DNA from 2 places in the Dickeya ananatis genome. Region 2 is predicted to be linked to the other one. Evidence: predicted binding sites of a transcription regulator. Region 2 holds the regulator's gene; the other holds the start of a gene.

Region 1 (14,848 bases), 690 kb from region 2:
TTTGGCGTGGATGTGAACCCGCACGTGGTGGAGACGGTCAGGCAAGGCCATACTCATATTGCGGAGCCGGGGCTGGCGCAGACGCTGCAACAGGCGGTGGCGCAAGGCTATCTACAGGTTGGCAGTCGTCCGGTACCGGCAGAGGCGTTTATCATCGCGGTGCCGACACCGCTAAAGGCTGACCATCAACCCGATGTGTCGTTGGTACAGGCCGCTGCGTTATCGTTGGCGCCAGTATTGAAGCCGGGGGATGTGGTGATTCTGGAGTCCACCTCGCCGGTCGGTACCACGGAGCACATGGCAGAGTGGTTGGCGCAGGCACGCCCTGACCTGAGCTTTCCTCAACAGGCTGGTGTTGCGTCGGACATCCGTATTGCTTATTGCCCTGAACGGGTATTGCCTGGCCGCATTATGGAGGAGTTGCTCAGCCACGAACGGGTGATTGGTGGGATGACGCCGCGTTGCTCGGCACGAGCCAGCGAGCTGTATCGCCTTTTCCTCAAGGGGGAATGTGTGACGACGGACTCCCGTACCGCAGAGATGTGCAAACTGACGGAAAACAGCTTTCGGGATGTGAATATTGCCTTTGCCAATGAGTTATCGCGGATTTGTGCTGAGCAACAGATCAATGTCTGGGAGCTGATTCGACTGGCCAACCGTCACCCGCGGGTCACTGTTTTGCAGCCGGGGCCGGGCGTTGGCGGCCACTGTATCGCAATCGACCCTTGGTTTATCGTGGCGCAGCACCCACAGCAGGCCCGCCTGATTCGTACCGCGCGTGAAGTGAATGATGACAAACCGCGCTGGGTGGTGGATCAGGTCAAAATCAGGGTGGCGGATGCGCTGGTTCAGGGAGGGAAATCGGCCCGAGATCTGTGCATCGCCTGTCTGGGGCTGGCGTTTAAGCCGGATGTGGAGGACCTGCGCGAGAGCCCTGCACTGGCGATTGCGGAGCAGATTGCACAATGGCATACCGGCCCAACCTGGGTGGTCGAGCCTTATATCCGGCAGTTACCGCCGGGTTTACAGGGAAAAGCGGCGCTGGTGGATAGCGATCGCGCGCTAAAGGAAGCGGATATGCTGGTGCTACTGGTTGATCACCGGCAGTTCAGGGCGATTGCCCCTGAGCAGGTAGCGCAACGTTGGGTGGTGGACACCAAAGGCGTCTGGCGGTAAGACGGCGTTGGTGGCCTCTGTTGATTCTGCGTTAACCGGAGTGGCCTATGCCTGTTTGTGCTGCAATTGAACCGCTAGTTTGGGAAAGTGAGTTTTTCCAACGTATCTGCGGGCGCTTAAGTTTCACCGACATTGCACCGCCGTTAGCGTCCACTGATCTCGATCGCTATGAGCTATGCCAGGCGAAACTGGCGGCAGGTGATTTGCCGACGGCCGATGCCTTGTCAGAACTGGGATTTCGGTTGGCAGAAGGTGAGGTGGATTTCAGTATGCCGGTCGTCCCCGCCGCCCGCGCGGTGTTTGCTGTGGGGGTGCGCGATGCCGACGTCGGCGATATCCCGGCATTGCGGGCGGCGGCGGCAAAAAGTTTTGTGCTGAGCCGTTTTCGCTCGCCGTGGTATCGACCGGATGACTGCGGGCGTTTTTACGCCCGTTGGGTGGAAAAGGCGGTCTACGGCACCTTTGATGATGCTTGTCTGGTACTGGGGGCGCAGGGCGGGCCGTTACAAGGTTTTGTGACGTTACGCCAGACATCACCCAATGCGGCGCGCATTGGTGTGTTATCCGCCTGGCCTGGTATGACCGGGCAAGGGATTGGCCAGCGATTGATGCAGGTCGCGCGGGTCTGGTGCCAGCAGCGCGGGATTCGTCGGCTGACGGTGGCGACCCAGACCAGCAACCTGGCGGCATTACGGCTCTATCTGCGCAGTGGCGCACGGGTGGAGAGCACCGCCTACTGGTTTTATCGATGAAGGTTCGACGGATGAAGACCCTGCGGGTGACGAGATGATTCCTTTTAACGCACCCCCAGTGGTGGGATCGGAACTGGAGTATATGCAGGCGGCGATGCGCAGCGGCAAACTCAGTGGCGACGGCGCGTTTACCCACCGTTGTCAGCAGTGGCTGGAGCACTACTCCGGCAGTGACAGGGTTCTGTTGACGCCTTCTTGTACCGCGTCGCTGGAAATGGCGGCGTTATTGCTGAATATCCAGTCCGGCGATGAAGTCATCATGCCGAGCTATACCTTCGTTTCCACCGCCAATGCGTTTGTGTTGCGTGGTGCGACCATTGTGTTTGTCGATATCCGACCGGATACCCTCAATCTGGATGAAAACGGCCTTGAAGCGGCGATCACCGCGAAGACACGCGCTATCGTTGTGGTGCATTACGCGGGGGTCGGTTGCGATATGAACGCTATCATGGCGCTGGCGCAGCGGTATGGATTGTTTGTGGTGGAGGATGCCGCGCAGGGCATGATGTCGCACTATCAGGACCGGCCACTGGGCTCTATCGGCCATATCGGTTGCTTTAGTTTCCATGAAACCAAGAATTACACCGCCGGTGGTGAAGGCGGGGCGACGCTGATTAATGATCCTGAACTGGCGGCACGTGCCGAGATCATCCGTGAGAAAGGCACCAACCGCAGTCAATTCTTTCGTGGTCAGGCAGATAAGTACACCTGGCGCGATATCGGCTCCAGCTATCTGATGGCGGAGATTCAGGCAGCGTACCTGTGGGGGCAGTTGGAGGCAGCGCAGCGCATCCATGAACGGCGTGTGTTGTTATGGCAGCGCTATGCCCATGCGTTCGCGCCGCTGGCGGCATCAGGCCGTGTGACATTGCCGGTGATCCCACCAGAGTGCCGTCACAACGGCCATCTGTTTTTCCTGCGCCTGCGGGATGAAGCGGAGCGCTCGGCGTTTATCAGCCATATGAAAGCCGCAGACATACTGGCGGTCTTCCATTACATTCCGTTGCACTCCAGCCCGGCTGGGCGTCAGTTTGGCCGCTTTGTCGGTGACGACCAGAATACGACGCGGGAAAGCGAACGGCTGGTGCGTTTGCCGCTGTTCTACAACTTGTCTGATGCGGATCAGTGCACCGTCATCCATGCCGCGCTGGGTTTCTTTTCCTGATGTCACTGGCGCGAGCATCGTTGTGGACGGCGGCTTCCACGCTGGTCAAAATTGGCACAGGGTTGGTGATTATCAAACTACTGGCGGTGGCATTCGGCCCGGAAGGTGTCGGGCTTGCCGGTAACTACCGGCAGTTGATTACCGTGTTGGGGGTGATGGCGGGCGCGGGGATTGTCAACGGCGTTACCCGTGCGGTGGCTGCCGCGCCGCCTGAGCATGACCGCGCCAGCCCGCTGCTGGGAACGGCGGTATCGCTGTCGATGGGTTTCTCATTGTTGCTGACGTTGTCGCTATGGTTGCTGTCTGCGCCGCTATCGCGCTTGTTGTTTGGCGATGACACCTACCAGCCGGTCATTCGTGCACTGGCTTGTCTGCAACTGGGGATTGCGCTGGCCAGCCTGCTGCTGGCGATACTGAAAGGGTATCAGGATGCGCCAGGCAACGCGCTGGCGGTGATAGCGGGTAGCCTGCTGGGTGTGGTCGCCTACGGCATAAGTTTCTGGCTGGGGGCCTATACCGGGGCGTTGGTCGGACTGGCGTTGGTTCCGGCATTAGCCTGTTTACCCGCATTGCTGTTGTTATTTCGGCGCACGCCATTACGTTTGCGAGCACTTACTCCATGCTGGTCGTGGCCGCTGGCTGGTCAGTTAACCCGGTTTAGCTTAATGACGTTGATAACCGCGGTGACGATGCCGGTAGGCTATGTGATGATGCGAAACCTGCTGGCCGCTCATTACACCTGGCAGGAGGTCGGGCTATGGCAGGGGATGACGACCATTTCTGATGCCTGGCTGCAGTTTATTACCGCATCCTTTAGCGTTTATCTGTTGCCGACGCTGGCGCGTTTGCAGGATAAGCACGCTGTCCGGCATGAGATTTTTAGTACCTTGCGATTTGTGCTGCCGGTCGCGGTGCTCGTGGCAGTGGTTATCTGGTTGATGCGTGATGTGGCGATTCACATCCTGTTCTCCGGGGCATTTTCGACCATGCGTACCCTGTTTGCATGGCAACTGGCGGGCGATGTTTTGAAAGTGGGCGCTTACGTCTTTGGGTATCTGGTGGTGGCCAGAGCGTCGCTGCGGTTTTATGTGCTGGCTGAACTTAGTCAGTTTTTGTTGTTGACCGGATTTGCCCGTTGGCTGATTCCATTGCACGGCGCGTTGGGTGCCGCACAGGCGTATCTGGCAACCTATGCGCTCTATTTTTTGTTGTGTTGCGGCGTTTTCATGCTGTATTGCAGGCGTGCATGACCACACTTATTCATGTCCTGGGGGCGGATATTTCCCACCATAACCACACGGTGCTGCGTTTCTTTAATGATACGCTCGCGCCGTCGTTGCCATTGCACCAGTCCCACCGGTTTATGGTGGTGTCGACGAAGGCGCTCTCTGAGTCTGATTACCCGATGTTGCATATCACTCGGTTTTCCAGCCAGAGAGCGCTGGCGCGAGCAGTGGTAGCGCAGGCGCGGGCAGATAGCTCCGTCCGTTTCTTTTTTCACGGCCAGTTTAACCCGTGGGTGTGGCTGGCGTTGCTGTTCGGCGCTATCCGCCCGGCGCAAGCCTACTGGCATATCTGGGGGGCGGATATGTATGAAGAGGCCCAGGGCTGGCGTTATCGCTGGTTTTACCGCCTGCGGCGGCTGGCGCAACGGCGGGTCGCCCGGGTGTTCGCCACACGCGGCGATAGCGACTATTTTCGACAGCGTTATCCGGCTGCGGCGACGTCACTGCTCTATTTCCCCACCCGGTTGGGGCAACACGTCATGGGGGCGAATGAGAAAGTACCGGGCGCGCCGCTGACCATTCTGGTCGGTAATTCTGGTGACCGCAGTAACCGTCATCTGGCGGCGTTTGATGCTATTCATCGCCAGTTTGGCTCGCAGGTGCGAGTGATCGTACCGATGGGGTATCCGGCCGGAAATCATCGCTGGATTGAGCAGGTCGAACAGCATGGGGTGGCGCTGTTCGGTGCAGACCGCTGCCGGGTGCTGCGTGAATCACTGGCGTTTGATGAGTATCTGGCGCTACTGAAAACCTGCAGTCTGGGCTACTTTCTGTTTCATCGTCAGCAGGGGATCGGCACCCTGTGTTTGTTTATTCAACTGGGGGTGCCGTTCGTTATCAGCCGTCATAATCCATTTCGGCAGGATTTGGCGGAGCAGCACCTGCCGGTATTGCTGGATGATGAACCGCTGAGCGAGGCCCGCGTGCGCGAGGCGCGCGAACAGCTAAAACAGGTGGATACCCGGCAGATTGCATTTTTCAGCCCTGGCTATGAACAGGGGTGGCGACATGCGCTGGCGTTAGCCGCGGGGGACAGCCATGACTGAGTGGGCGTTTTTCGGGTTGTGGCTGGTCTGGCTGGGAGGCGGTGGCATGGTGCTCTGGCTCTGTGGGCGAGAGTTCCGCCGCTGGCGCTTTAACTTCAATGTGTTGTTTTCGCTGCTGTACTTACTGACGTTCTATTTTGGCTTTCCGTTGACGGCCGTGCTGGCGTTTCGCTTCGGTGTGGAAACGGCGTCACCGCTGAATTTATTGCAGGCGCAACTGTCTGCGACAGCGTTTTATGCCATTTATTATGTCAGTTATAAAACCCGGCTGCGGCCTGCTTCACCGGTATCTCGTCCTTCGCCGTTAACCATGACACGTCTGGAGGTGGGGTTGACCTGTGGGCTGCTGGCGCTGGTCGCGCTATCAACCGCTGCCGTGTTCTTTGCCAACAACGGCTTGCTGCTGTTTAAACTCAGTTCGTATAGCCAGATTTTCTCGCGCGATGTTATCGGCGTCGTCCTGAAGCGCTTCTTCTATTTTTTTATTCCCGCCATGCTGATGTGGTATTTCCTGCACCAGACCCGACGCGCCTGGCTGATTTTTCTGTTGGCGACGGTGACATTTGGTGGGCTGACGTACCTGCTGGTGGGCGGGACCCGCGCCAATATCATTATTGCCTTCGCCCTGTTTTTGTTTATCGGCCTGCAACGCGGCTGGATTACGGTGTGGATGCTGATAGCCGCGGGCGCTAGCGGGATAGTAGCGATGTTTTGGCTGGCACTGAAACGCTACGGGTTGGATGTGCACGGTGACGAGGCGTTTTACACCTTTTTGTATCTGACGCGTGACACCTTCTCGCCTTGGGAAAATCTGGCCACACTGTGGCAGCACCTCGACGAGATTACCTTGCAGGGGCTGGCACCCATCGTGCGGGATTTTTATGTCTTTATTCCCACCTGGTTGTGGCCGGAGCGACCGGCACTGGTGTTGAACAGTGCCAACTATTTCACCTGGGAAGTGCTGAATTACCATGCTGGCCTGGCGATATCGCCGACGCTGCTCGGCTCCTTGTTGATCATGGGAGGGCCACTGCTGATCCCGCCAGGTGCAGTCGCCATCGGGCTGCTCATCAAGGGATTTGACCGTCTTTACCATTACGGCAGACAGGCCGAAAATCGCTATCTGTCCGCCGTATCGCAGGCATTTTGTTTTGGCGCGGTGTTTAATCTGATTGTGCTGGTGCGTGAGGGCGTTGATGCCTTTGTCTCACGGGTGGTGTTTTTCTGCCTGATTTTTGCCGCCTGCCTGTTTGTTGCCAAGTTGCTGTATTGGCTGCTGCTGCGTGCTGGTGTGGTGGTGAGTCTCCCCCTGTTTCAAGGAGAAGTGGAATGAATGATGTGCCGCAATATGTTATTCGCGGCATCCCGGTGCATGGGTTTCGGGATAAGGCGCAGTGTGTCTCGATTCTGTTTGCGGGTGGTTCGCCGCAAGCAGGCACGCTGATTGCCATTAATGCCGAGAAGGTACTGGCGGCGGATCGCGAGGCGACATTGCGTGAGTTGATGTTGCAGGAAGGGCATTGTAACTATGCTGATGGTATCAGCGTTGTGCGTTCTATTCGCCGCAAGTATCCGCTCGCACAGGTGGAACGTATCGCCGGTGCCGATCTCTGGGAGGCTCTGATGCAGCGTGCCGGTGAATTGGGAACGCCGGTATTTTTGCTGGGAGGAAAGCCGTCGGTGTTGGCTGCAACCGAGCGCAAGTTGCGAGATCTGTGGCAGGTTAACATCGTGGGTACGCAGGATGGCTATTTTGCGCCACAGCAGCGACAGGCAGTACTGGAGCGTGTGCGTGATAGTGGTGCCCAGCTGGTAACGGTAGCACTGGGTTCTCCCCGTCAGGAATTACTGATACGCGATTGCCGCCAGTTATACCCCTCTGCCCTCTATATGGGGGTCGGCGGTACTTATGATGTGTTTACCGGTCTGGTCAAACGTGCCCCGCTGGTGTGGCAACGCCATGGGGTGGAGTGGTTGTATCGTTTATTGACGCAACCCAGCCGCTTTCGCCGTCAGCTCAAGCTGTTGCGCTATCTGGCCTGGCATATCAGCGGTAGACTGTAGACGCGGCTTATCGCGGTATCAGTCTGGCGTTTTCTGTGAGTCATCCCACTTTTTTCCCAGCTTTATCGTTGCGATCAAGGTCTGGCCGCGCTGTTTATTTCATCATGTCTGGGTACAGGAAAGGTAGGAATCCGGTTTGCATTGCGGTATCTTCTCGGCCGTTTTTCCGGTTGGGAGACTGTCATGCCTTGCCGGGAGCGTGTCGGTATCCCCTTTAAAGCATGGCGGGTATAAAACAATAACGCTTTTGATACCGGCGTAAAAAGGATCTATTGAAGACAGAGGTTATATGGCAAATACAGAAAAACAGGACAAGCTCCACCGTGGGCTGGAAGCGCGACATATCGAGCTTATCGCGCTGGGTGGCACCATCGGTGTGGGGTTGTTCATGGGGGCGGCAAGCGCCCTGAAATGGGCTGGGCCGTCCGTGCTGTTGGCCTATATCGTGGCGGGCGTGTTTGTATTCTTCATCATGCGCTCGATGGGCGAGATGTTGTTTCTGGAACCGGTAACCGGTTCGTTTGCGGTTTATGCGCATAATTACCTGCATCCGTTCTTTGGCTATCTCACGGCCTGGGGATACTGGTTTATGTGGATGGCGGTGGGGATTTCAGAAATTACCGCCGTCGGCGTCTACGTGCAGTACTGGTTCCCGACATTACCGCAGTGGATACCGGCGATCGGCGCGGTGGCGCTGGTGGCGGCCGCGAATCTGGCAGCGGTGCGGCTGTATGGTGAGCTTGAGTTCTGGTTCTCGATGATCAAGATAACCACCATTGTGGTGATGATTGTGGTGGGTGTCGGGATTATTTTCTTTGGGATCGGCAACCACGGCCAGTCTATCGGATTGGCGAACCTGACCGAACATGGCGGCTTCCTGGCTGGCGGCTGGAAAGGCGTGTTGTTTGCGCTCTGTCTGGTGGTGGCGTCCTATCAGGGGGTGGAGCTGGTCGGGATTACCGCTGGCGAAGCGCGTAATCCGCAGGTGACGCTGAAACGAGCTATCAATAACATCCTGTGGCGTATTCTGATTTTCTATGTTGGTGCCATTTTCGTGATCGTCACGATTTTTCCGTGGAATGAAATCGGCACATCCGGTAGCCCGTTTGTGCTGACCTTCGCCAAAATCGGCATTACCGCTGCAGCGGGTATTATCAACTTCGTGGTACTGACCGCGGCGTTGTCTGGTTGCAACAGCGGTATGTATAGCTGTGGGCGTATGCTGTATTCGCTGTCTAACAACCGTCAGCTACCGGCGGCGTTAGGGCGGGTAACCGCAGGCGGTGTGCCGGCTGTTGGGGTGCTGGTGTCGATTCTGTGTCTGGTGGCGGGGTCTGCGCTGAATTACATTATCCCTAACCCGGAAAAAGTGTTCGTGTATGTCTATAGCGCCAGCGTACTGCCGGGTATGATCCCCTGGTTTGTGGTGCTGATTAGCCAGTTGCGTTTCCGTCAGCAGCATCAGGCGGCGATCGCTGGTCACCCGTTTAAGTCTATTTTGTTCCCGTGGGTGAATTACCTGACGATGGTATTCCTTATCTGTGTGCTGGTTGGGATGTACATTAACGAAGACACGCGGATGTCGCTGGTGGTCGGTGGTATTTTCCTGGCGGCGGTCAGTGTGCTTTACGTTGTGTTGGGGCTGGGTAGAAAACAGCCGCAAATGCAGGCACAAGCGGAGTAATCGCAGCGAACAGCGGGTGGTGACGGTGGATTGAACCGGGTTTTGACCGTAAATGAGCAAAGCATAAGCAAACGCATCATTTCTGTGAAAAAAGCACTGGACAGCCCCCTATTAAATCCGTACTATCCCCACCCGCAACGGCGCTACGCGCCCGTAGCTCAGCTGGATAGAGCGCTGCCCTCCGGAGGCAGAGGTCTCAGGTTCGAATCCTGTCGGGCGCGCCATTAGATTGGGCGCGGGAGCTGCGGAGGTACTTATTACCCCGTAAATCGAGTACCGGAATACGTAGTAAAGCAGTGGTATATGGTGGCTATAGCTCAGTTGGTAGAGCCCTGGATTGTGATTCCAGTTGTCGTGGGTTCGAGTCCCATTAGCCACCCCAAATTTTAAGTTTGTGACGCGCGAAGGTGGCGGAATTGGTAGACGCGCTAGCTTCAGGTGTTAGTGTCCTCAGGACGTGAGGGTTCAAGTCCCTCTCTTCGCACCACACAAACGAAAATAGCAGTACCGTGTTAGAAATGATCGGCGAGTAGCGCAGCTTGGTAGCGCAACTGGTTTGGGACCAGTGGGTCGGAGGTTCGAATCCTCTCTCGCCGACCACCTATTCTGAAGAAGCGGCAGTCCAGGCGGACTGCCGTTTTTTTTTTGCTTTTAACACCGGGAATGCGGTAAAAAACGTCGTGGTTGAGGTGACAAGTCACTTATTCCGCTTTACTGCTTTCCAGCACCTTATCGCTGCCGAAATATTTCTCTGCCAACGCTTTTAGCTGACCATTCTGACGCAGTTCCTGTAGCTGTTGATTAAATTCCGCCAGTAATTTATTACCTTCCGGTGTCTTGGCAAACGGGAAGGAGACTTGTTCGTTAGAGATGGGGTTACCGACCAGTTTTAGCGGCAAGTGACGTTTGTTAATTTCTGCGAGCAGGATAGGGCGTGAGTTGACGTAGCCCTGAACACGGTTATTGATAACATCATTCATGGCACCATCGCGGGTTTCGTAGGTGCGAATGGTGACGTCATTATTGGGGAACGCGTTGCGCAGATTGGTGACATGGGTAGACCCCAGCACGCCAGATACCGTTTTACCTTTAAGGTCGTCCAGAGATTGAATGTCTTTGTTGTTTATGCTGGTGACGATTTGCGATGCGTAGTTGAGATACGTGTTGGTGAAATCGTACTTTTTCTGGCGCTCGGTTGTTTTCACAAAATTATTGGCGACAGTATCCAATTTTCCTGCTTCCAACTGGCCCATCAATCCACTGAAATCAGCGGTGGTCCAGGCTATCTGGTAACCCAGTTTGTGGGCGATAGTTTCTGCCACTTCCACATCATAACCCACTAACGTGCCGTTCTCTTTATAAGAACCCGGGTAACTTTGACCCGTGGTGCCCACACGTAGCACGTTGTTCTGTGTCTGTGTACTCGTGTTGTTATCACAGCCGTTCAACATCACGGCTGCAAGGGCGGGGAATAGCGCGGCGCTGAGGTAGTGAGTCAGTCGGGTTCTCATTATAAATTCCTGTATGAATGTTCCTGGTTTGGCTCAAGTTTGATAGCGGTATATGTCGCAACGTACTCATCAACTCTGGGGGGCATGACAGACGAAAAAAGCGGGATAAGGAGTAACAGCAGTGATGAAACGTTGGTTGTAGGAAATACTATATCATTCAAAATAAAGGGAAATTTATACCATCACGTTATATCTTATCATTATTTGAGCGGTTACAACGATGCCAATATTGCCTTGGCAGGCCTGGCTAACAGTATGCGTGATGATCCACCATCACCTGGCGTAGCCCACGCGATTCATAATCGCATGACACACGTTCCTGATCTGCATGACTGGCTACACGGCGAGAAAGTAGGATTCGGATTACGTGTACAGTCCCTGCTGGCGCGTGGTGACGGCTCGGTTGAGCCCGATTTGCTGGCACACTTACAGCGTTATGATGCTCCTGCGCATTTGCCGGTAGCGGAGGCACGCTATGCCGAACTGGCAGAGACGTTGTCTGAAACATTTAAATTCCCCAAAGACAGTGCCGCGTTACTGCCATTTTCGCTCACACCAGAGGCGATTCGGCATGCTGCGCTTGCGACGCAGTACAGCGCCTGATTTGCTTTTTATACCTGACTACTGTATTTCTTTGTGTGAATTTTTATTCATTAAATTTGCATTTAAATGGAGTTGGGCATGTCAATTGTCGAACCGGTCGAAAAACAGTTTGCCGCTTATAACGCCCATGATTTAGCCGCCTTTTCTGCCTGTTTCCATGAGCATTTCCGGGCGTATCGTATGCCAGCGGAAAGCCCGTCCATGGTAGGGAGAGCGGCACTGGAGGCGTTTTATCGCGAGCATCGTTTTAATAACCCCGCGCTGCGTGCTGAACTGGTCTCTCGTACTGTGCTGGGTAATCAGGTTTTTGATCATGAAAAGATTTACGGCCTGGGTCCTGATGTGCTCGAAAGTATCGCCGTGTTTGAAGTTAGCGATGGGCTGATTACGACCGCATGGTTCTATTTTGCGTCGTAGCCGTATTTGTCGTTGTTTTTGTCACCATCCCCGCAAAACCATGCCTCTCGGTGTGTTTATGCGGGTGTCATGCCCCGCTTTGGTGCGCCAATGAATGACGATTGCTAACAAATCGTTATGCCACAACACGCGCCCGTCCTGCTCTCCACCCATCTGATTTGTTCTTAAGACGATTTATTTGCAAGGCAAATAATCACTAAGGAAATAATAAAACAATAAAGAATATGTTAGATCGATCGCGTATATAGGCGCGAATATTGCCAGTGATATAGTTTTCGACAAATGACAGCGTCGTCTCGACCCGCCTCTCTTTCCCCCATTATTACAATGTAAACGAGTGAGTTATGGCATCACATCTGATTGATTTTCTTCTTATTGGAAATAACTTTGGCACACCAGAAATGCGCACCGTATGGTCAGAGCAAAACCGGCTGACCCGACAGGTTGACGTGGAAATTGCGTTAGCACTGGCAGAGGGCGAGCTGGGTGTCATTCCGCAGGATGCGGCCGACACCATTGCTGCCCATGCTGACGCCAGCGCCCTGAATATTGAAGAAATAGCTCAGGATGCGGTGCGTATGAAACACTCTCTGATGCCGACGATCACGGCTATCCAAAAGCAGTGCGGCGAGGCGGGTGAGTACATTCATTACGGCGTGACCACGCAGGACATCGTAGATACCGCCACGGTGCTGCAATTACGTCAGGCATTCGACATTGTGGTGCGCGATACCCGTCTGGTCGCTATCGAATTGAAACGGCTGGCTAAGAAGCACCAGCATACGTTGATGACCGGCCGTACCCACGGTATGCAGGCCATGCCAACTACTTTCGGCTTTAAGCTGGCGGTATGGCTGGACGAATTCGTCCGTCACCTGCAGCGTCTGAATGAAATTCGTGATCGCGTGCTGGTCGGCAACATTAACGGTGCTATCGGTACCTACGCCTCTTTTGGCGAGTTGGGGCCGGAAATCGAGCGCCATACTCTTGCCCGTCTGGGCCTGAATACCCCCAATATTGGCTGGCAGTCTGCCCGTGACCGTTTCTCGGAATACGCGTCAGTAGCGGTGCTGATCAGCGGTACGCTCGGTAAAATTGGCAACGAGCTATATAACCTGATGCGTACCGAAATCAACGAAATCGAAGAGCCTTTCTCCGAAGGGAAGATCGGTTCTACCACCATGCCGCACAAGCGTAATCCGGCCGCGCTGGAAGGGCTGGCCAGCCTGACTGCACCACTGTTCAAGAGTGCCGCGCTGATCCACGAGTCAATGAAGGTTGAACACGAGCGTGACGCCATGAGCTGGCGTGCGGAGTGGATAGCCCTGCCGGAAATCAACATCTATCTGTCGGCACAACTGCAAAACGCGCTCGGTATCCTGCGCGGTATGTCGGTGAATGAAAAACAGATGCGTGCCAATCTGGATCTGCAAAATGGCCTGCTGCTCTCGGAAAAGGTGATGTTTGAAATCGGCAAACTGCTCGGTAAGCAAACGGCTCATCATCTGGTTTACGAGTGCTCTATGGCGGCGTTTGAGCAAAACCGTGAATTTAAAGCGTTGCTGCTGGAACACCCGGTACTGTCGCAGCACCTGACGGCCGGGACGATTGATACCTGGCTGGATCCGGCGAATTACGTGGGCAGCGCCCCGCAGAAAGTGGACGAGGTGATCCGGTACGCGGATAACACCGGCTTGCTGACCGAATGACGGGAGGTGCCATGAGTACCGTATTTCGTCAGGCGACGCTTGCCGATGATGACGAGTTTCTGGCGTTGGCGTTGGCCGCTTACGCGCCGGTGCGTGAGCTGGGCATCAAGTTTGATGCCGCCTATGCGGACATTGACATGGTGCGCCGCCATCTGCGCAGCAACGGCGTGTATGTGATGGAAAAAGACGGTCGTCTGGCGGCGTCCGTCACCCTTCGCTATCCGTGGGGGCCGAATCCCGGTCCTTATGGTTTACCGCATATCGGCTGGTTCGCGACCCACCCTGACTTCAAGCAGCAAGGGCTGGGTAAACAGATGCTGGACTGGCTGGAACAGGCGGTGTTGAAAGATCAGTTAAAAGCGCCTGCCGTAACGCTGGGTACCGCTAAGCAACATCCCTGGTTGCTGGAGATGTACCGGAAGTATGGCTTTCAGGAAGTCGGCCAGGCGGATTTAGGGAAAGGACACCTCACGATTTATATGCGAAAAGTCCTGGATCAGGATCTTTATCACCACTGGGAAAAGAAACACTCCTAAGAGGCGTTATCCAATGACAATGAAAAAAATTATCCTCCCTGTTTTAGCCTTGTCGGCCGCTATTCTGGTAGCTGGCTGCGATTCTCAGAACAGTAACGAAAAAGTGTTGCGTATCGGTGCCACCGGGCAGAGTTACCCAAGCTCCTTCAAGCAGGACAACAAGCTGGTCGGGTTTGACGTAGAAGTGGCAGAAACCATCGCTAACGATCTGAACTACAAAGTGGAGTGGGTGACGGCGGATTTCAGCGGCCTGATGGGGCAACTGGAAGCACATAAGCTGGACACGATTGCTAACGTGGTGGCGATTACCCCGGCACGTCAGGATAAATACAACTTCTCCACGCCTTATAGCTACTACGGCAGCCAGATTGTCACGCACAAAGACAATACCAACATCAATACGCTGGATGACCTGAAAGGGAAAACCGTGGCGGGCGTGCTGGGTTCCAACCACGTCAACAACCTGAAAAAGGCCTTTGCCGATGGCAGCGTGACGATTCGCACCTATGAAACCCGCGATGGCGCGATGAGCGATGCGCTGGCTAAGCGTGTTGAAGGTTACATCAACTCCCGTCCCATCCTGCTGGCGGAAATCAACAAACGCAACCTGCCGTTCAAGATGGTGGGCGAGCCGTTGGTGGTCGAGCAGGTTGGCTTCCCGTTCCATAAAGATCAGAACGGTGACGAACTGCGTAAGAAGTTCGATGACGAGCTGACCAAAATGCGTAACGATGGCCGTCTGAAAGCCCTGTCGGTTAAATACTTCGGTGAGGATATCACGGCGGGCAAATAACCTCGTCGGCTCACTCAACTTCTGCGACGCCAGTTCGATTGCAGACTGGCTTTCGCTGTAATGGTATGGCTCATGAATATCGATCTTTCCTACCTGTTGAAGGTCT
Region 2 (14,848 bases):
GTCCCGCGGAATCCACCCGCTCTACCTGGCCGACATCCAGCACACGGCTACCTGCCAGCAACGCATTACGCTGCTGCCAAAGCGGCAGTAAACTGTTCCGATCCAGACTGCCTTCCAGATACAGAGTGCCGTCAGTCTGCCGCCACTGCAGTGCATCAGCCATTTTTCTGATCCAGCGTAATCGGCTGCTGAGCCGCCGCTTGCAGTTGCTTCGTCAACCCATCCACACCACTCTGGCGCAACGTGGATGCCCATTCGTTCTGCTTGGTGGTAATCATGCTCACCCCTTCGGCAATCATGTCATAAGCCTGCCAGTAGCCGGTTTTGGTGTTTTTACGCCACTGAAAATCCAGACGAATCGGCGGACGGCCACCATTGTCAATAATAGTGACGCGGATAGAAACAATCTCGGCATTGCCCAGCGGCTGCTCCGGCGCTATCTCATAAGTCTGGCCATGATAAGACGCCAGCGCCTGACCGTAGGCTTGCTCCAGATACGATCCAAACGCCGTGAAGTACGCTTCACGCTGTTCCGGCGTGGCACTTTTGTAATACTGCCCCAGCACCAGCGCACCGGCGTATTTTATCTGCACATAAGGCAGCAGTTCTTCACGTACCACGGTACGCAGATAGTTAGGGTCCTGCTGAATACGCGACTGTTCGTTTTTAAGACGATTGAAGGTTTTCTGCGCCGCATCACGCATCAGGCTATAAGGATTGGTTTGATCCGCTGCACTGACAAACGGGGCCACGACCAACAAAGCCACCATCAATAAACGTTTTAACATGCTGTGTCCTCTTAAGGCTGTTGGGCCGGTTTTTCGCTGGCTTCAGGTTTTACCGCATCACCGTTTTTCTCAGCCGGTTTAGGCGCGGCCGGTTCGGTATGCCCCTGATTCGCATTGTTCTGGCTGGCATTGTCAGTATTGTTGCCACCGCTCTTATATAGGAATTGACCGATAAGATCCTCCAGAACCATCGCAGGCTTGGTATCCTGAATTGTCCCGCCGTCCTGCAGAATCGAGGTACCCATGTCCTCGTCTTCAAAACCAATATTCAACGCCAGGTACTGTTCCCCCAGCAGACCGGAGGTACGAACCGCCAGCGAACTGGTATCCGGAATGTGGTTGTAGCGCTTATCAATATCCATCGCCACCCGCGGCAAATAGGTCTTGGTATCCAGCGAAATGTCCACAACACGACCAATCACCACACCGCCGACTTTTACCGGCGAACGCACCTTGAGGCCGCCAATATTGTCGAACGTGGCATACAAACGGTAAGTCTGCTGTTGCCCGAGCGATTTCAGGTCCGCCACCTTCAGGCATAAAAAGATGATGGCGCACAGTGCGATCAGCATGAACACGCCAACCCCTATTTCATGTTTCTTTGTTTGCATCGACTTATTTCCCAAACATCAGTGCCGTCAGCACAAAATCCAATCCCAGTACCGCCAGCGACGAGTGCACCACCGTGCGGGTCGTCGCGCGGCTGATGCCTTCTGACGTCGGAATCGCGTCATAACCGTTAAACAGCGCAATCCAGGTAACGGTAATGGCAAACACCAGGCTCTTAATCACACAGTTAAGTAGGTCTTTCTGCCATTCCACCGCGTTTTGCATCGCCGACCAGAAAAAACCGCTGTCGATCCCTTTCCAGTCCACGCCAACCAGTGCGCCCCCCCAAATACCAACGGCGACAAAAATCACCGTCAGCAAAGGCATGGAAATCACCCCGGCCCAAAAACGCGGCGCGACGACACGGCGCAACGGGTCTACCGCCATCATTTCCATACTGGATAACTGCTCGGTCGCCTTCATCAGTCCGATTTCCGCCGTCAGGGCAGAACCGGCACGCCCGGCGAACAACAACGCCGTCACCACCGGCCCCAGCTCACGCAACAATGACAGCGCCACCATCATGCCCAGGCTAGCTTCCGCACTGTAGGTGGTCAGGACCAGATAGCCTTGAAGACCCAATACCATGCCGATAAACAAACCGGAGACCATAATGATCAGCAATGATTGCACACCAACGTTATAGAGTTGCTTATGCAACAGCGGCCACTGTCTGGCCGGTTCCGGCTTGCCCACCAGCGCATTGAACAACATCAGCCCGGCACGCCCGAAAGAGGCGCAAACCTGAATGCCAACACGTCCCAGCGACGCTAATGCCTGTACTAGCATGAATTACTTACTCCCCAAACCTAACAGCCCACGTTGGTAATCGCCCGCCGGATAGCGGAACGGTACCGGGCCATCGGCAATGCCATCGAGAAACTGCCTGACACGCGGATCGCCATTCTGCTGCAATTCAGCCGGTGTGCCCTGTGCCACGACGCGCTGATCAGCAATAATGTAGGCATGATCGGCGATACTCAATACTTCCGGCACATCGTGAGACACCACGATACAGGTCACGCCCAGCGCGTGATTTAGCTCATCAATAAGCTTCACCAACACCCCCATGGTGATCGGGTCCTGACCAACAAAAGGCTCATCAAACATAATCATTTGCGGGTCCAGCGCAATTGCACGCGCCAGTGCTGCACGCCTTGCCATACCGCCAGACAGCTCTGACGGCATTAGTTGCGCCGCGCCGCGTAATCCCACCGCTTCCAGCTTCATCATCACCGTGCTCTGCAGCAACGGTTCAGGCAGTTGCGTATGCTCCCGTAGCGGCCAGGCCACATTGTCAAACACATTCAGGTCGGTAAATAACGCGCCGGACTGAAACAACATGCTCATTTTCTTACGCGTTTCATACAAACGAGAACGGGAAAGCGTCGGAATATTTTCCCCGTCGAACCAGATTTCGCCGCTGTCTGGTTGCAGTTGACCGCCAATCAACCGCAACAGCGTGGTTTTACCGATACCGGACGGCCCCATGATGGCCGTAATTTTTTGCTTTGGCACATTCAGCGAGACATCCGAAAAGATCGGCCTGCTGCCTCGCCGGAAACTGAGCCCGCGAATTTCTACCAGATTTTCGTGGTTCATGGTCTATTCCTCAACGGTAACCCATAGTGGCCGCCCGTTTTCACATTTTTGCACCGTTACGCCCTGAAATCGCTTTTCAGAGTGTTACGCTTACTCTTCACTGTTACAGAATCAGGACACGAGGTCGTGACCAAAATTGCCATTGGTTTTACTTTTTCGCCCTGCGCAGTCAGAATTAGCGCCAACGAGGAAAAATGGCGGTTTTGCTTATTATTCGTCCAGAAATACTGGTTTGTGCGCCAATAAACCGGTGATTATACCTGAATAAAGGACGCTGCATGCTTTTTGCGACAGTACTGTTAATTGTTGGTTTAGTGTTATTGGTTTATGGCGCCGACCGAGTGGTGTATGGCGCGGCGGTACTGGCGCGCACATTGGGTGTACCGCCGATGATTATCGGCATGACGATAGTAGGCATGGGAACCTCGCTGCCCGAATTGATGGTCTCGGTTACCGCCGCGCTCAACCATCAGACCGACATGGCGGTAGGCAACGTATTAGGGTCGAATATCGCCAACATCCTGTTGATCCTCGGCAGCGCCGTGCTAATCCGCCCGCTGACGTTGCATTCCACGCTGCTGCGTCAGGAACTCCCACCGATGCTGGTGGTCACGCTGCTGTGTGGTGTTCTGCTGCATGACAGTTTCCTCAGCCGCCTGGACGGCGTGATCCTGCTGCTGACAGCCTGCGGTTGTATCCTGTTGATGCTACGTATGGCCCACGCCGCTCAGCGTCGCGGTGACGACAGCCTGACACGCGAACAAATGGCTGAGTTGCCCAGAGAGAACAACCAAACCGTGGCGTTGTTATGGTTGCTACTCGGCCTGATTATTCTGCCGATGTCGGCGCGTATTGTGATCGATAACGCCACAGTTATCGCTAATTACTTTAATATCAGCGAACTGACCATTGGGCTCACCGTGTTGGCCGTCGGCACCAGCCTGCCGGAATTGGCGACTGCTATCGTCGGCACATTAAAAAAAGAAGACGACATCGCGCTCGGTAACCTGATTGGTTCGAATATCTTTAATATCGTGATAGTGCTGGGCGTGCCCGCTCTCTTGTCCCCTGGCGCGGTAAATCCGCTCGCGTTTACACGCGATTACTGGGTGATGCTGGGTGTCAGCGCGCTCCTGACGGTTCTCTGTCTCCGCCAGAAACGGCGCATCGGCCAGGGCGCTGGCGCATTGTTGTTGTGTGCGTTCATCGCGTACCTTTCGGTGCTGTTCTTGTTCTCATAGCCAGCGCATTGGCAACGCAGGATGTTTTACATGTCACATTTCGAGTTACAACCGGGTTTCGACTTCCAGAGTGCGGGTCGGCAGGTTTTATCCATCGAGCGCGACAGCCTCGCGCAGTTGGATCAGTACATTGACGACAATTTCTCCCGTGCTTGCGAGAAAATGTTTTACTGCCACGGTAAAGTCGTGGTGATGGGCATGGGGAAATCCGGTCATATCGGTTGCAAGATGGCCGCGACCTTCGCCAGTACTGGCACACCGGCTTTCTTTGTTCACCCCGGTGAAGCCAGCCACGGTGATTTGGGGATGATCACCGCGCAAGATATTGTGATCGCCATTTCCAACTCGGGTGAATCTCATGAGATTCTGGCGCTCATCCCGGTGTTAAAACGCCTGCAAGTGTGTCTTATCTGCATGACCGGTAACCCGGAAAGCACCATGGCGAAAGCCGCCGACATCCATCTTTGCGTCCACGTATCCCAGGAAGCCTGCCCGCTGGGCCTGGCACCGACCTCCAGCACCACCGCGGCACTGGTGATGGGCGATGCGCTGGCAGTGGCGCTATTGAAAGCGCGCGGCTTTACGGCTGAAGACTTTGCGTTGTCGCACCCCGGCGGCGCACTCGGTCGCAAACTGCTGTTGCGAATCAACGATATCATGCACACTGGCGACGAGATCCCCCGTGTCGGTCAAGACGCCTCGCTGCGCGACGCCCTGCTGGAGATTACCCGTAAGAATCTGGGGATGACGGTCATTTGCGGTCCGGATGATCGCATCGAAGGCATTTTTACCGACGGTGACCTGCGCCGGGTGTTCGATATGAATATCGACCTCAACAGCGCCGGCATCGCCGATGTGATGACACGCGGTGGTATTCGGGTGACGCCACACACACTGGCGGTGGATGCCCTGAATCTGATGCAGTCCCGCCATATTACCTCGCTGCTGGTCGCAGAGGGCGATCGCCTGCTGGGGATCGTCCACATGCACGATATGCTGCGCGCAGGTGTGGTATAAACCTGACGCGCGCACGCCGCAGAGAATGAAAAACCAAGGATACGAGTGAATGAGTGAAACCCGGTCGCAAACCGATACCTGTTACGGGCCTGTCGATACCCTGGTGATGCAGCGTGCCCGTGATATACGTCTGTTAATCTGCGATGTCGACGGTGTCCTGTCTGATGGCCTGATTTACATGGGAAATCAGGGCGAAGAGCTGAAAACCTTTCATGTCCGCGACGGTTATGGCATTCGCTGCCTGCTGACGTCGGATATCGACGTGGCGATTATCACCGGCCGCTCATCGCAGTTACTCATCGACCGCTGCCAGACATTGGGAATACGCCACTTATATCAGGGACAATCAGATAAGATTTTGGCCTTCCACGAGCTGTTGGATACACTGTCGCTCACTGCCAGCCAGGTGGCTTATATCGGCGACGATCTGATCGACTGGCCGGTGATGGCCGAGGTAGGGTTAAGCGTTGCCGTAGCGGACGCCCACCCACTGTTGCTACCCCGAGCGCATTACGTCACGCGTATCGGCGGCGGCCGTGGCGCAGTACGAGAGATTTGCGATCTTATTCTGCTGGCACAGGGTAAACTGGACTTTGCCAAAGGGCTGTCGATATGAGTAAAACGAAACGCTGGCTGACGTTGTTGCTGGCATTGATTGCGCTGGTGCTTATCGGGTTAAATTTGACGACCCGACGGGAAGGAAGCGGGCCGACTGAAGTACAAAATAATGACCCGGCCTACACCATGCAGCAAAACACCACGATGGTGTATGACCCGACCGGGAAACTGAGTTACAGGCTGGTAGCCGAGAAAGCAGAGCACTATAACACCGAACAAGTCAGCTGGTTTACTCAACCGGTAGCGACCATGTTCAATGAACAGGCTATCGCGACCTGGTCGGTGCGCGCGGATCGCGCCAAGCTGACAAAAGATCGCATGCTGTATCTGTACGGTCACGTCGAGGTCACCAGCCTGACCGACGATTCGCAGTTAAAGCGGATTAAAACGGACAATGCGCAGATTAATCTGGTTACGCAGGACGTGACGTCAGATGATGAGGTCACCCTGTACGGTGCCAGCTTTACCTCTAACGGACTGAAAATGCGCGGAAACCTGCGCAGCAAAACCGCTGAGTTGATCGATAAGGTAAAATCCTATTATGAAATCCAACCAAAAAATTAATGTATTACACAGCATCCTGATCGCCAGCTCGCTTTTTGCCGTCAGTATTCCGGCACTGGCACTCACCGGAGATACCGAGCAGCCGATCCACATTACGTCCGATCAGCAGGCGCTGGATATGCAAGGCAATGTAGTGACGTTTACCGGCAACGTTATCGTCACGCAAGGGTCGATAAAAGCACAGGCCGACAAAGTCGTCGTAACCCGTCCTAACGGCCAGCAAGGCCACGAAATTATCGAAGGCTACGGCAATCCGGCGACCTTCTACCAAATGCAGGACAACGGTAAACCCGTTAAAGGTCATGCACAGAAAATACGCTATGAAATGGACAAGCAACTGGTCACGTTGACCGGCAATGCTTATCTGGAACAGTTGGACAGCAACGTCAAGGGCGACCGCATCACCTATCTGGTACAGCAACAGCAGATGGAAGCGTTCAGCGACAAAGGCAAACGAGTCACTACCGTGCTGGTCCCGACACAATTGCAGGACAAAGGCGCGCAAAATGGCGCCAAGCCCGGCAGCAACACCGGCAAGCCCACCAAACAACAGTGAGTAACGCGCTAACCCATGGCAACACTAATCGCCGAAAATCTGGCCAAGGCGTATAAAGGCCGCAAAGTGGTGGAAAACGTCAGCCTGAATGTCAATTCCGGCGAAATCGTTGGGCTGCTCGGCCCTAATGGGGCCGGAAAGACAACCACCTTCTATATGGTTGTCGGTATCGTCCCACGCGACGAAGGCCGTATCGTAATCGACGACGAGGACATCAGCCTGCTGCCGCTGCACGATCGCGCCCGCCGCGGTATTGGTTACCTGCCGCAGGAAGCCTCGATTTTCCGACGACTGAGCGTCTACGACAACCTGATGGCGGTACTGGAGATCAGAAAAGATCTGACCCGCGAGCAACAGCAGGATCGCGCCAACGAACTGATGGAAGAGTTTCATATTGTTCACCTGCGCGATAGTCTGGGACAATCGTTGTCCGGTGGCGAACGCCGTCGGGTGGAAATCGCCCGGGCGCTGGCTGCCAACCCCAAATTCATCCTGCTGGACGAACCCTTTGCGGGGGTAGATCCGATTTCGGTTCTCGACATCAAGAAAATCATTGAGCATTTGCGCGATAGTGGGTTAGGCGTACTGATTACCGACCATAATGTCCGTGAAACGCTCGATGTCTGTGAACGTGCCTATATCGTGAGTCAGGGCCAGCTTATTGCCCACGGCTCCCCGATGGATATACTGGCGAATGAGCAGGTAAAACGAGTCTATCTGGGCGAAGGCTTCCGACTCTGATAACGTCATGTTTTAGGTTGATAATTCAAAAGGAAGTTAACGCGCGTTATGAAGCAAGGTTTGCAACTCAGGCTCAGCCAGCAACTGGCTATGACACCGCAGTTACAGCAGGCCATCCGCCTGCTGCAGTTGTCCACGCTTGAACTCCAGCAGGAAATCCAACAGGCGCTGGAAAGCAACCCGTTGCTGGAGCAGGCCGATATTCATGACGAAGTAGAGACTCAGGAAATCAGTGACAGCGAAACGCTGGACACCCGCGAGGCGCTGGAACAAAAAGAGATGCCCGACGAGTTACCGCTCGACGCCGCCTGGGACGAAATCTACACCGCCGGTACGCCCTCTGGCACCAGCACTGACTACCGTGATGAGGAATTACCAGTCTATCAGGGTGAAACCACGCAGACACTGCAGGATTACCTGATGTGGCAGGTGGAACTGACGCCGTTTTCCGATACCGATGCCGCTATCGCTACGTCCATCGTCGACGCGGTGGACAACACCGGTTACCTGACGGTATCGCTGGATGACATCCGTGAGAGCATCGGCAATGAAGAGGTGACGCTGGAAGAAGTGGAGGCGGTGCTCAAACGTGTGCAACGTTTTGACCCTGTCGGCGTGGCTGCCCGCGATTTGCGCGAATGCCTGCTGGTACAGCTATCGCAGTTCAACAGCGACATTCCCCGCCTGAGCGAAGCCAGGCTGATTGTCAGCGACTATCTCGATTTGCTCGCCAACCATGATTTCCGCACCCTGATCCGTACCAGTCGCCTCAAAGAAGACGTATTGAAAGAAGCGTTGGCGCTGATTCAGTCACTGGATCCGCGCCCCGGGCAGTCTATCAATACCGGCGAATCCGAGTATGTCATACCAGACGTCCTGGTGCGCAAGGTACAGGGGCACTGGACGGTAGAACTCAACACCGACAGCGTGCCACGACTGCAAATCAACCAACAGTATGCCGCTCTTGGCAACAGTGCGCGTAACGACAGCGACGGGCAGTTCATTCGCAGTCATTTGCAGGAAGCGCGCTGGCTGATCAAGAGTCTGGAAAGCCGTAACGATACCCTGCTGAAAGTCACCCGCTGTATTGTGGAGCAACAACAGGCGTTCTTCGAACACGGTGAAGAATGTATGAAACCCATGGTGCTGGCGGATATCGCCCAGGCTGTGGATATGCATGAGTCCACCATTTCCCGCGTGACGACCCAGAAATTTCTGCACAGTCCGCGAGGTATTTTTGAGCTGAAGTATTTCTTTTCCAGCCACGTTAATACCGACAACGGCGGCGAGGCCTCATCCACCGCTATCCGTGCGCTGGTAAAAAAACTTATTGCAGCGGAAAATCCCGCTAAACCGCTGAGCGACAGCAAGCTGACTACTCTGCTTTCCGAACAGGGAATCATTGTGGCCCGCCGTACTGTCGCCAAGTATCGAGAGTCTTTATCTATCCCGCCGTCAAACCAACGTAAACAGCTGGTTTGACCCCTACATGAGAAGGAAGACGATATGCAGCTTAACATTACCGGACACCACGTCGAAATCACGGATGCTATGCGCGAATTCGTGACCTCAAAATTCGCCAAACTTGAGCAATACTTTGATCGTATCAATCAGGTGTACGTGGTACTGAAAGTGGAAAAGATCCTGCACATTGCAGATGCCACGATCCATGTCAACGGAGGTGAACTGCATGCCACATCGGAAGCGGGTGATATGTATGCCGCCATCGATCTGCTGATCGACAAGCTGGCAAGACAGTTAAACAAACATAAGGATAAACTGAAACAGCACTGATGTTGCCGTTTCAGGTGCAGGGACAGCAACCAGCCTGCTTGCTCTATGGCAGGCTGGTAACCGAAGGCAACCGTGTCGTTAAGTGAACGCATCATGAACAACGAGCCCGTTATGCAACTTAGCACCGTCCTCCGTAAGGAGTGCACGCGTAGCGCCGTCCACTGTCAGAGCAAAAAGCGCGCGCTGGAAATTATCAGTGAACTGGCCGCCAGACAGCTCAATTTGCCGCCGCAGATGGTATTTGAAGCCATTCTGACCCGGGAGCGCATGGGCAGTACCGGAATCGGCAATGGTATCGCCATTCCGCACGGCAAGCTGGAGGACGACAATACGCTCGGTGCAGTCGGCGTCTTTATCCAGCTGGAACAACCGATAGCGTTTGATGCCATCGATAACCAGCCGGTCGATCTGCTTTTTGCCTTGCTGGTTCCTACTGAACAATGTAAAACCCATTTGCATACGCTATCGCTTGTCGCCAAACGACTGGCGGATAAAACCGTGTGTAAGCGCCTGCGCGCTGCCCAAAGCGATGAAGAGCTCTATCAGATCATGATCGAAGCGGATGATCTGCCCGACCAGCCCTGACGGCAGGCTTCGGACGTTATCCAACGTATGAATGGCTCAGGTGTAAGCCTGACAGATGCCGGCCTGGCCGGGAAAACGAAGTTAGCTAACTGTGGCGGTGGACATTCACCATCCCGCTGCCAGGGGGGAGTCGTCAGATGGTGCTGATGATTGTCAGTGGTCGCTCAGGCTCGGGAAAATCCGTAGCTTTGCGCGCGCTGGAAGACATGGGTTTCTATTGTGTAGATAACCTGCCGGTAGTGCTGTTGCCCGAGCTGGCGCAGACGCTGGCGGAACGGAATATTTCCGCCGCTGTCAGCATTGACGTGCGTAACCTGCCGGAAACGCCGGAAGTGCTGGAACATGCCCTGACACGTCTGCCACAGAGTTTTTCGCCTCAACTGCTGTTTCTGGATGCTGATCGCAACACGCTGATTCGGCGTTACAGCGACACCCGCCGTCTGCATCCTCTTTCCAGCAAAAACCTGTCGCTGGAAAGCGCTATCGACGAAGAAAATGACCTGCTGGAGCCGCTGCGCTCCCGTGCCGACCTTATCATCGATACGTCGGAAATGTCGGTACATGAACTGGCGGAAATGTTGCGTACCCGTTTGCTCGGCAAGCGCGAGCGTGAACTGACAATGGTATTTGAGTCGTTCGGCTACAAACATGGTATTCCGATTGATGCCGACTACGTGTTTGACGTGCGTTTTCTGCCAAACCCGCACTGGGATCCCAAATTGCGTCCGATGACAGGTCTGGATAAACCGGTGGCGGCATTTCTTGACCGGCACACTGAAGTCCACAATTTTATTTATCAGACCCGCAGCTACCTGGAACTGTGGCTGCCGATGCTGGAAACCAACAATCGCAGCTATCTTACCGTCGCTATCGGTTGTACTGGCGGTAAACACCGCTCCGTCTACATCGCAGAACAACTGGCGGACTACTTTCGCTCCCGTGGCAAGAATGTGCAATCACGCCACCGAACGCTGGAAAAACGTAAATCATGACCGTCAGGCAAACTGTTGAAGTGAAAAACCGCTTAGGGATGCACGCGCGACCGGCCATGAAACTGTTCGAGCTGGTGCAAAGTTTTGATGCTGAGGTGTTACTACGCAACGAAAGCGGCACCGAAGCTGATGCCAGTAGCGTCATTGCCATGCTGATGTTGGATTCAGCCAAAGGCCGCCATATCGAAGTGGAAGTCACCGGACCGGATGAAGAGCAAGCGCTGGCCGCGGTCATTCAGCTGTTTGAAGCCGGGTTTGACGAAGATTAATCTGCTGCTGTCCCCTCCGATGGCGCAAGTCGCCATCTGTGATCCCTGTCGATTCCTGTTTATGCGGTACGTTTTTATGCGGTAAGTTCCCTGCATCCCTGATACCATCGGATTAACTTATACCCATTTATGCCCCTGCCCTTCACGGCGGGGGTGTTGTTATCTGCTATTGCAAAAACTGGAGAAACATATGGACAAACCGCACCTGACGATTAGCGAGCTGGATGCCGAACGCCTGGATGCGCTGCTGGAACAACCCGCTTTTGCCGATACAGAGGTTGCGCAGGCTCTGAGCGAGGAACTGGATCGGGCGGACATTGTTCAGCCGGTCGAGATGCCCGCTGATGTCGTCACCATGAACAGCAGAGTCCGGTTCCGCGATCTACTCACCGCAGAAGAACATATCCGCACGCTGGTCTATCCGGCCAGCCTGAAGGACAGCCGGGAACAAATTTCGGTCATGGCACCGTTGGGGGCGGCACTGCTCGGCATGCATGTCGGCAACAGCATTGCGTGGCCGCTGCCTAACGGCGAAGAAACGCGTATTGAAGTGATTGAACTGCTCTACCAGCCGGAAGCAGCAGGTGAGTACCACCGCTAATCTGGCGGTTATCTGCCAAACGGCTGCCCTGACATCGGGCAGCCGATCAGTAAAGCCAGCCGTTATACCCCGGCAATCTTCATCGACGGCAGTAACACCGAACCGCACTGGATGTTGCTGCGCGTTTCGATATCATCCCCGATGGTCACCATATTACGCAGCATATCTTTCAGGTTACCGGCAATCGTGATTTCACTCACCGGGTACTGAATTTCGCCGTTTTCTACCCAGAAACCGGAAGCACCGCGGGAATAATCCCCGGTTACCGCGCTGACCCCTTGCCCCATCAAGCTGGTGACCAGCAGGCCGGTACCCAGTTCCTTGAGCATGCCGTCAAAATCCAGCCCACGTCCGGCAATGTGCCAGTTATGAATGCCACCCGCATGGCCGGTGCTCTTCATGCCCAACTTCCGACCCGCATAGGTCGTCAGCAACCAGGTTTGCAGCACGCCGTCTTTGACTATATCCCGCTGTTCGGTACGCACGCCCTCGCTGTCAAACGGCGTGGAGGCCAGCCCTTTGCGCAAATGCGGCAACTCCTGAATAGTCAGCCATTCCGGCAAAATCTGTTTGCCCAGGCTATCCAACAGGAAAGTGGATTTCCGGTAGACGTTGCCACCGCTGATAGCACCGACTAAATGACCGAACAGACCGGTTGCCACCTCGGCGGCGAACATCACCGGGGCCTGCATCGTCGCCAGCTTACGCGGTGACAGACGTGCCAGTGTACGGCGCGCACACTCTTGCCCCACCCATGCCGGGGATTGCAAGTCGCCCAGCGCACGACCGATGGTGTAAGCGTAATCGCGCTCCATATCGCCGTTGTGCTCGGCAATGACGCTAACCGACATGGAATGGCGACTGGAGCAGTAGCTCTGCAGCATACCGTGGCTGTTACCGAATACCTTGATACCGTAGTGACTGTTGAAGCTGCCGCCTTCGGTATTGGTGATGCGTTTATCGGCTTTCAGCGCCGCCTGCTCGGCGGCGGCGGCCAGTTCGATACCGCGATCGGCATCCAGTTCCGCGGGGTGGAATAAATCCAGGTCTGGCGCGTCAAACGCCAGCAGTTCCTTGTCTGCAGGGCCGGCAAAAGGGTCAACCGAGGTATAACGAGCAATATCCAGCGCCGCCTGCACCGTGCGTGCGATAGCGTCCGGACTCATATCTGTGGATGATGCACTGCCTTTACGCTGCTGATAGTAGACGGTAATGCCAAGCGCGCCATCGCTGTTGAATTCGACGTTTTCAACTTCACCATACCGGGAGCTGACGCTGATACCGGTTGTTTTCGTGACGGCAACTTCCGCCGCATCAGAACCGGCACGGGCCAGTTCCAGCGCCTGTGATACCGCCTGTTCCAGCACTTTACGCTGTTCTGCAACCTGAGTGATTATTGTCATCGATTTGCCATAATGAGTAAGAAAACATTCAGATAATCTATGATGCAACGAATGCCGTCCGCCTGCTATTCGTTACCTGACCTCAGTTTTACCATGAGGTAACCTGTGATTGAGTCTAACAGGATCGGCGGACAATTTCGCACAAAGCCCATAACCTGATAGGATCAGCCTCTTTTATTGGGGAGCTACCATGAACAAACATCCCGAAGACTGGCAGGACGAGATTCCTGACGCCAGCCAGGACGATGAAGACGAAGAGATAATCTGGGTCAGCAAAAGCGAGATTAAACGCGATGCCGAAGCCCTTAAAGCACTGGGTGCCGAATTGGTCGAACTGGGTAAAAACGCGCTGGAACGCATTCCACTGGATGACGATCTGCGCGCCGCGATTGAGCTGGCGCAGCGCATCACCAAAGAAGGCCGCCGCCGCCAGTTGCAGTTGATTGGCAAAATGCTGCGCGCCCGCGACCCGGAGCCGATTCAGACCGCACTGGACAAGCTGCGTAACCGCCATAACCAGCAGGTGTCGCTGTTCCACAAGCTGGAGCAATTGCGCGACAGGTTGATAGCCGAAGGTGATGGCGCAGTTCCCGACATCCTTGCGCTTTACCCGCAGGCTGACCGCCAGCAACTGCGCTCGCTGGTGCGTAACGCCCAAAAGGAAAAAGCGGCCAACAAGCCCCCCAAATCAGCCCGGCAGATTTTCCAGTATCTACGCGAACTGGCAGAAGCGGAGTGATTTCAGACCGGCCTCGGTGAGACTGCCGACAAACAGCCTCACCGACACCGGGTAGAGGAATTATTTGGTTGATGCCACCAGTGCGGAACCTGCAAAAATAAACAGGGTGCCGGTCGCACGGTTAAACAACCGCAAGCGTCGTGGGTGAGCAAACAGCGTGGAGACACGGCTCCCCATACAGGCGTAAGTAAACATGATGCTGCAATCCAGCACCGCCCAGGTCAACGCCAGCAATGCAAACTGCATCGCCTGCGGCGCACCCGTGTCGACAAAATTGGGAAACAGTGCGGCAAAAAACAGGATGTCTTTGGGATTACTGACGCCCACCATAAAACCACGTCGATACAACCCCAGCGCCCCTGGTGCACTCTCTTCTACCTCAGAGGAAGGCGTCAGGGTGTTTTCCTGCGTCCGCCAGGCGGAAATACCGAGCCAAATCAGGTAGAGCGCCCCCACGACTTTTAGTACCAGAAACGCCGTCGCCGATGCGGCCAGCACCGCCCCTAACCCCAGTGCCGACGCGGTCATTAACAACAGTGACCCGGTCGCGCCGCCCAATATAGTCGCCAACGCACGTCGTTGCCCGTAGCGCAAACCATGCGTCATACTGAGCAAGGCCGATGGCCCCGGAACCGCAATCAACACGGTGATCACACCGAGGTAAACCAGCCAAAGATGCAGTGTCATTATCCTGTTTTCCGTTGATATCAATTTATTTTACAAGCGGTT

Evidence for each region. The regulator sigma-54, encoded in region 2, starts transcription at its own class of promoters, with help from an activator protein. The targets are predictions, from matches to a motif close to GTTGGCACANNTTTCGCTNT.
Region 1: the regulator sigma-54 is predicted to act here: its motif matches at 10,727-10,746, upstream of FGI04_RS20335 (amino acid ABC transporter substrate-binding protein).

Annotation. Positions count from the first base shown of each region.
Region 1 is NZ_CP040816.1:4,545,461-4,560,308, forward strand. It holds gene wecC (UDP-N-acetyl-D-mannosamine dehydrogenase) at 1-1,176, shown strand, start outside; gene rffC (dTDP-4-amino-4,6-dideoxy-D-galactose acyltransferase) at 1,224-1,928, shown strand; gene rffA (dTDP-4-amino-4,6-dideoxygalactose transaminase) at 1,963-3,093, shown strand; gene wzxE (lipid III flippase WzxE) at 3,093-4,343, shown strand; gene FGI04_RS20295 (TDP-N-acetylfucosamine:lipid II N-acetylfucosaminyltransferase) at 4,340-5,425, shown strand; gene wzyE (ECA oligosaccharide polymerase) at 5,418-6,758, shown strand; gene wecG (lipopolysaccharide N-acetylmannosaminouronosyltransferase) at 6,755-7,489, shown strand; gene thrP (bifunctional threonine/serine APC transporter ThrP) at 7,779-9,173, shown strand; tRNA gene FGI04_RS20315 (tRNA-Arg) at 9,321-9,397, shown strand; tRNA gene FGI04_RS20320 (tRNA-His) at 9,480-9,555, shown strand; tRNA gene FGI04_RS20325 (tRNA-Leu) at 9,575-9,660, shown strand; tRNA gene FGI04_RS20330 (tRNA-Pro) at 9,697-9,773, shown strand; gene FGI04_RS20335 (amino acid ABC transporter substrate-binding protein) at 9,875-10,684, opposite strand; gene FGI04_RS20340 (dehydroquinate synthase/iron-containing alcohol dehydrogenase family protein) at 10,940-11,287, shown strand; gene FGI04_RS20345 (nuclear transport factor 2 family protein) at 11,366-11,704, shown strand; gene purB (N-acetyl-S-(2-succino)cysteine lyase) at 12,049-13,413, shown strand; gene FGI04_RS20355 (GNAT family N-acetyltransferase) at 13,425-13,949, shown strand; gene FGI04_RS20360 (amino acid ABC transporter substrate-binding protein) at 13,963-14,742, shown strand; gene FGI04_RS20365 (amino acid ABC transporter permease) at 14,815-14,848, shown strand, end outside.
Region 2 is NZ_CP040816.1:3,857,900-3,872,747, forward strand. It holds gene mlaB (lipid asymmetry maintenance protein MlaB) at 1-163, opposite strand, end outside; gene mlaC (phospholipid-binding protein MlaC) at 156-788, opposite strand; gene mlaD (outer membrane lipid asymmetry maintenance protein MlaD) at 800-1,399, opposite strand; gene mlaE (lipid asymmetry maintenance ABC transporter permease subunit MlaE) at 1,404-2,186, opposite strand; gene mlaF (phospholipid ABC transporter ATP-binding protein MlaF) at 2,190-2,999, opposite strand; gene FGI04_RS17165 (calcium/sodium antiporter) at 3,278-4,240, shown strand; gene kdsD (arabinose-5-phosphate isomerase KdsD) at 4,271-5,257, shown strand; gene kdsC (3-deoxy-manno-octulosonate-8-phosphatase KdsC) at 5,307-5,873, shown strand; gene lptC (LPS export ABC transporter periplasmic protein LptC) at 5,870-6,439, shown strand; gene lptA (lipopolysaccharide ABC transporter substrate-binding protein LptA) at 6,417-6,995, shown strand; gene lptB (LPS export ABC transporter ATP-binding protein) at 7,011-7,736, shown strand; gene rpoN (RNA polymerase factor sigma-54) at 7,785-9,218, shown strand; gene hpf (ribosome hibernation promoting factor) at 9,243-9,530, shown strand; gene ptsN (PTS IIA-like nitrogen regulatory protein PtsN) at 9,624-10,115, shown strand; gene rapZ (RNase adapter RapZ) at 10,253-11,107, shown strand; gene npr (PTS phosphocarrier protein NPr) at 11,104-11,376, shown strand; gene rnk (nucleoside diphosphate kinase regulator) at 11,567-11,977, shown strand; gene pmbA (metalloprotease PmbA) at 12,040-13,380, opposite strand; gene yjgA (ribosome biogenesis factor YjgA) at 13,571-14,119, shown strand; gene FGI04_RS17235 (LysE family translocator) at 14,180-14,806, opposite strand.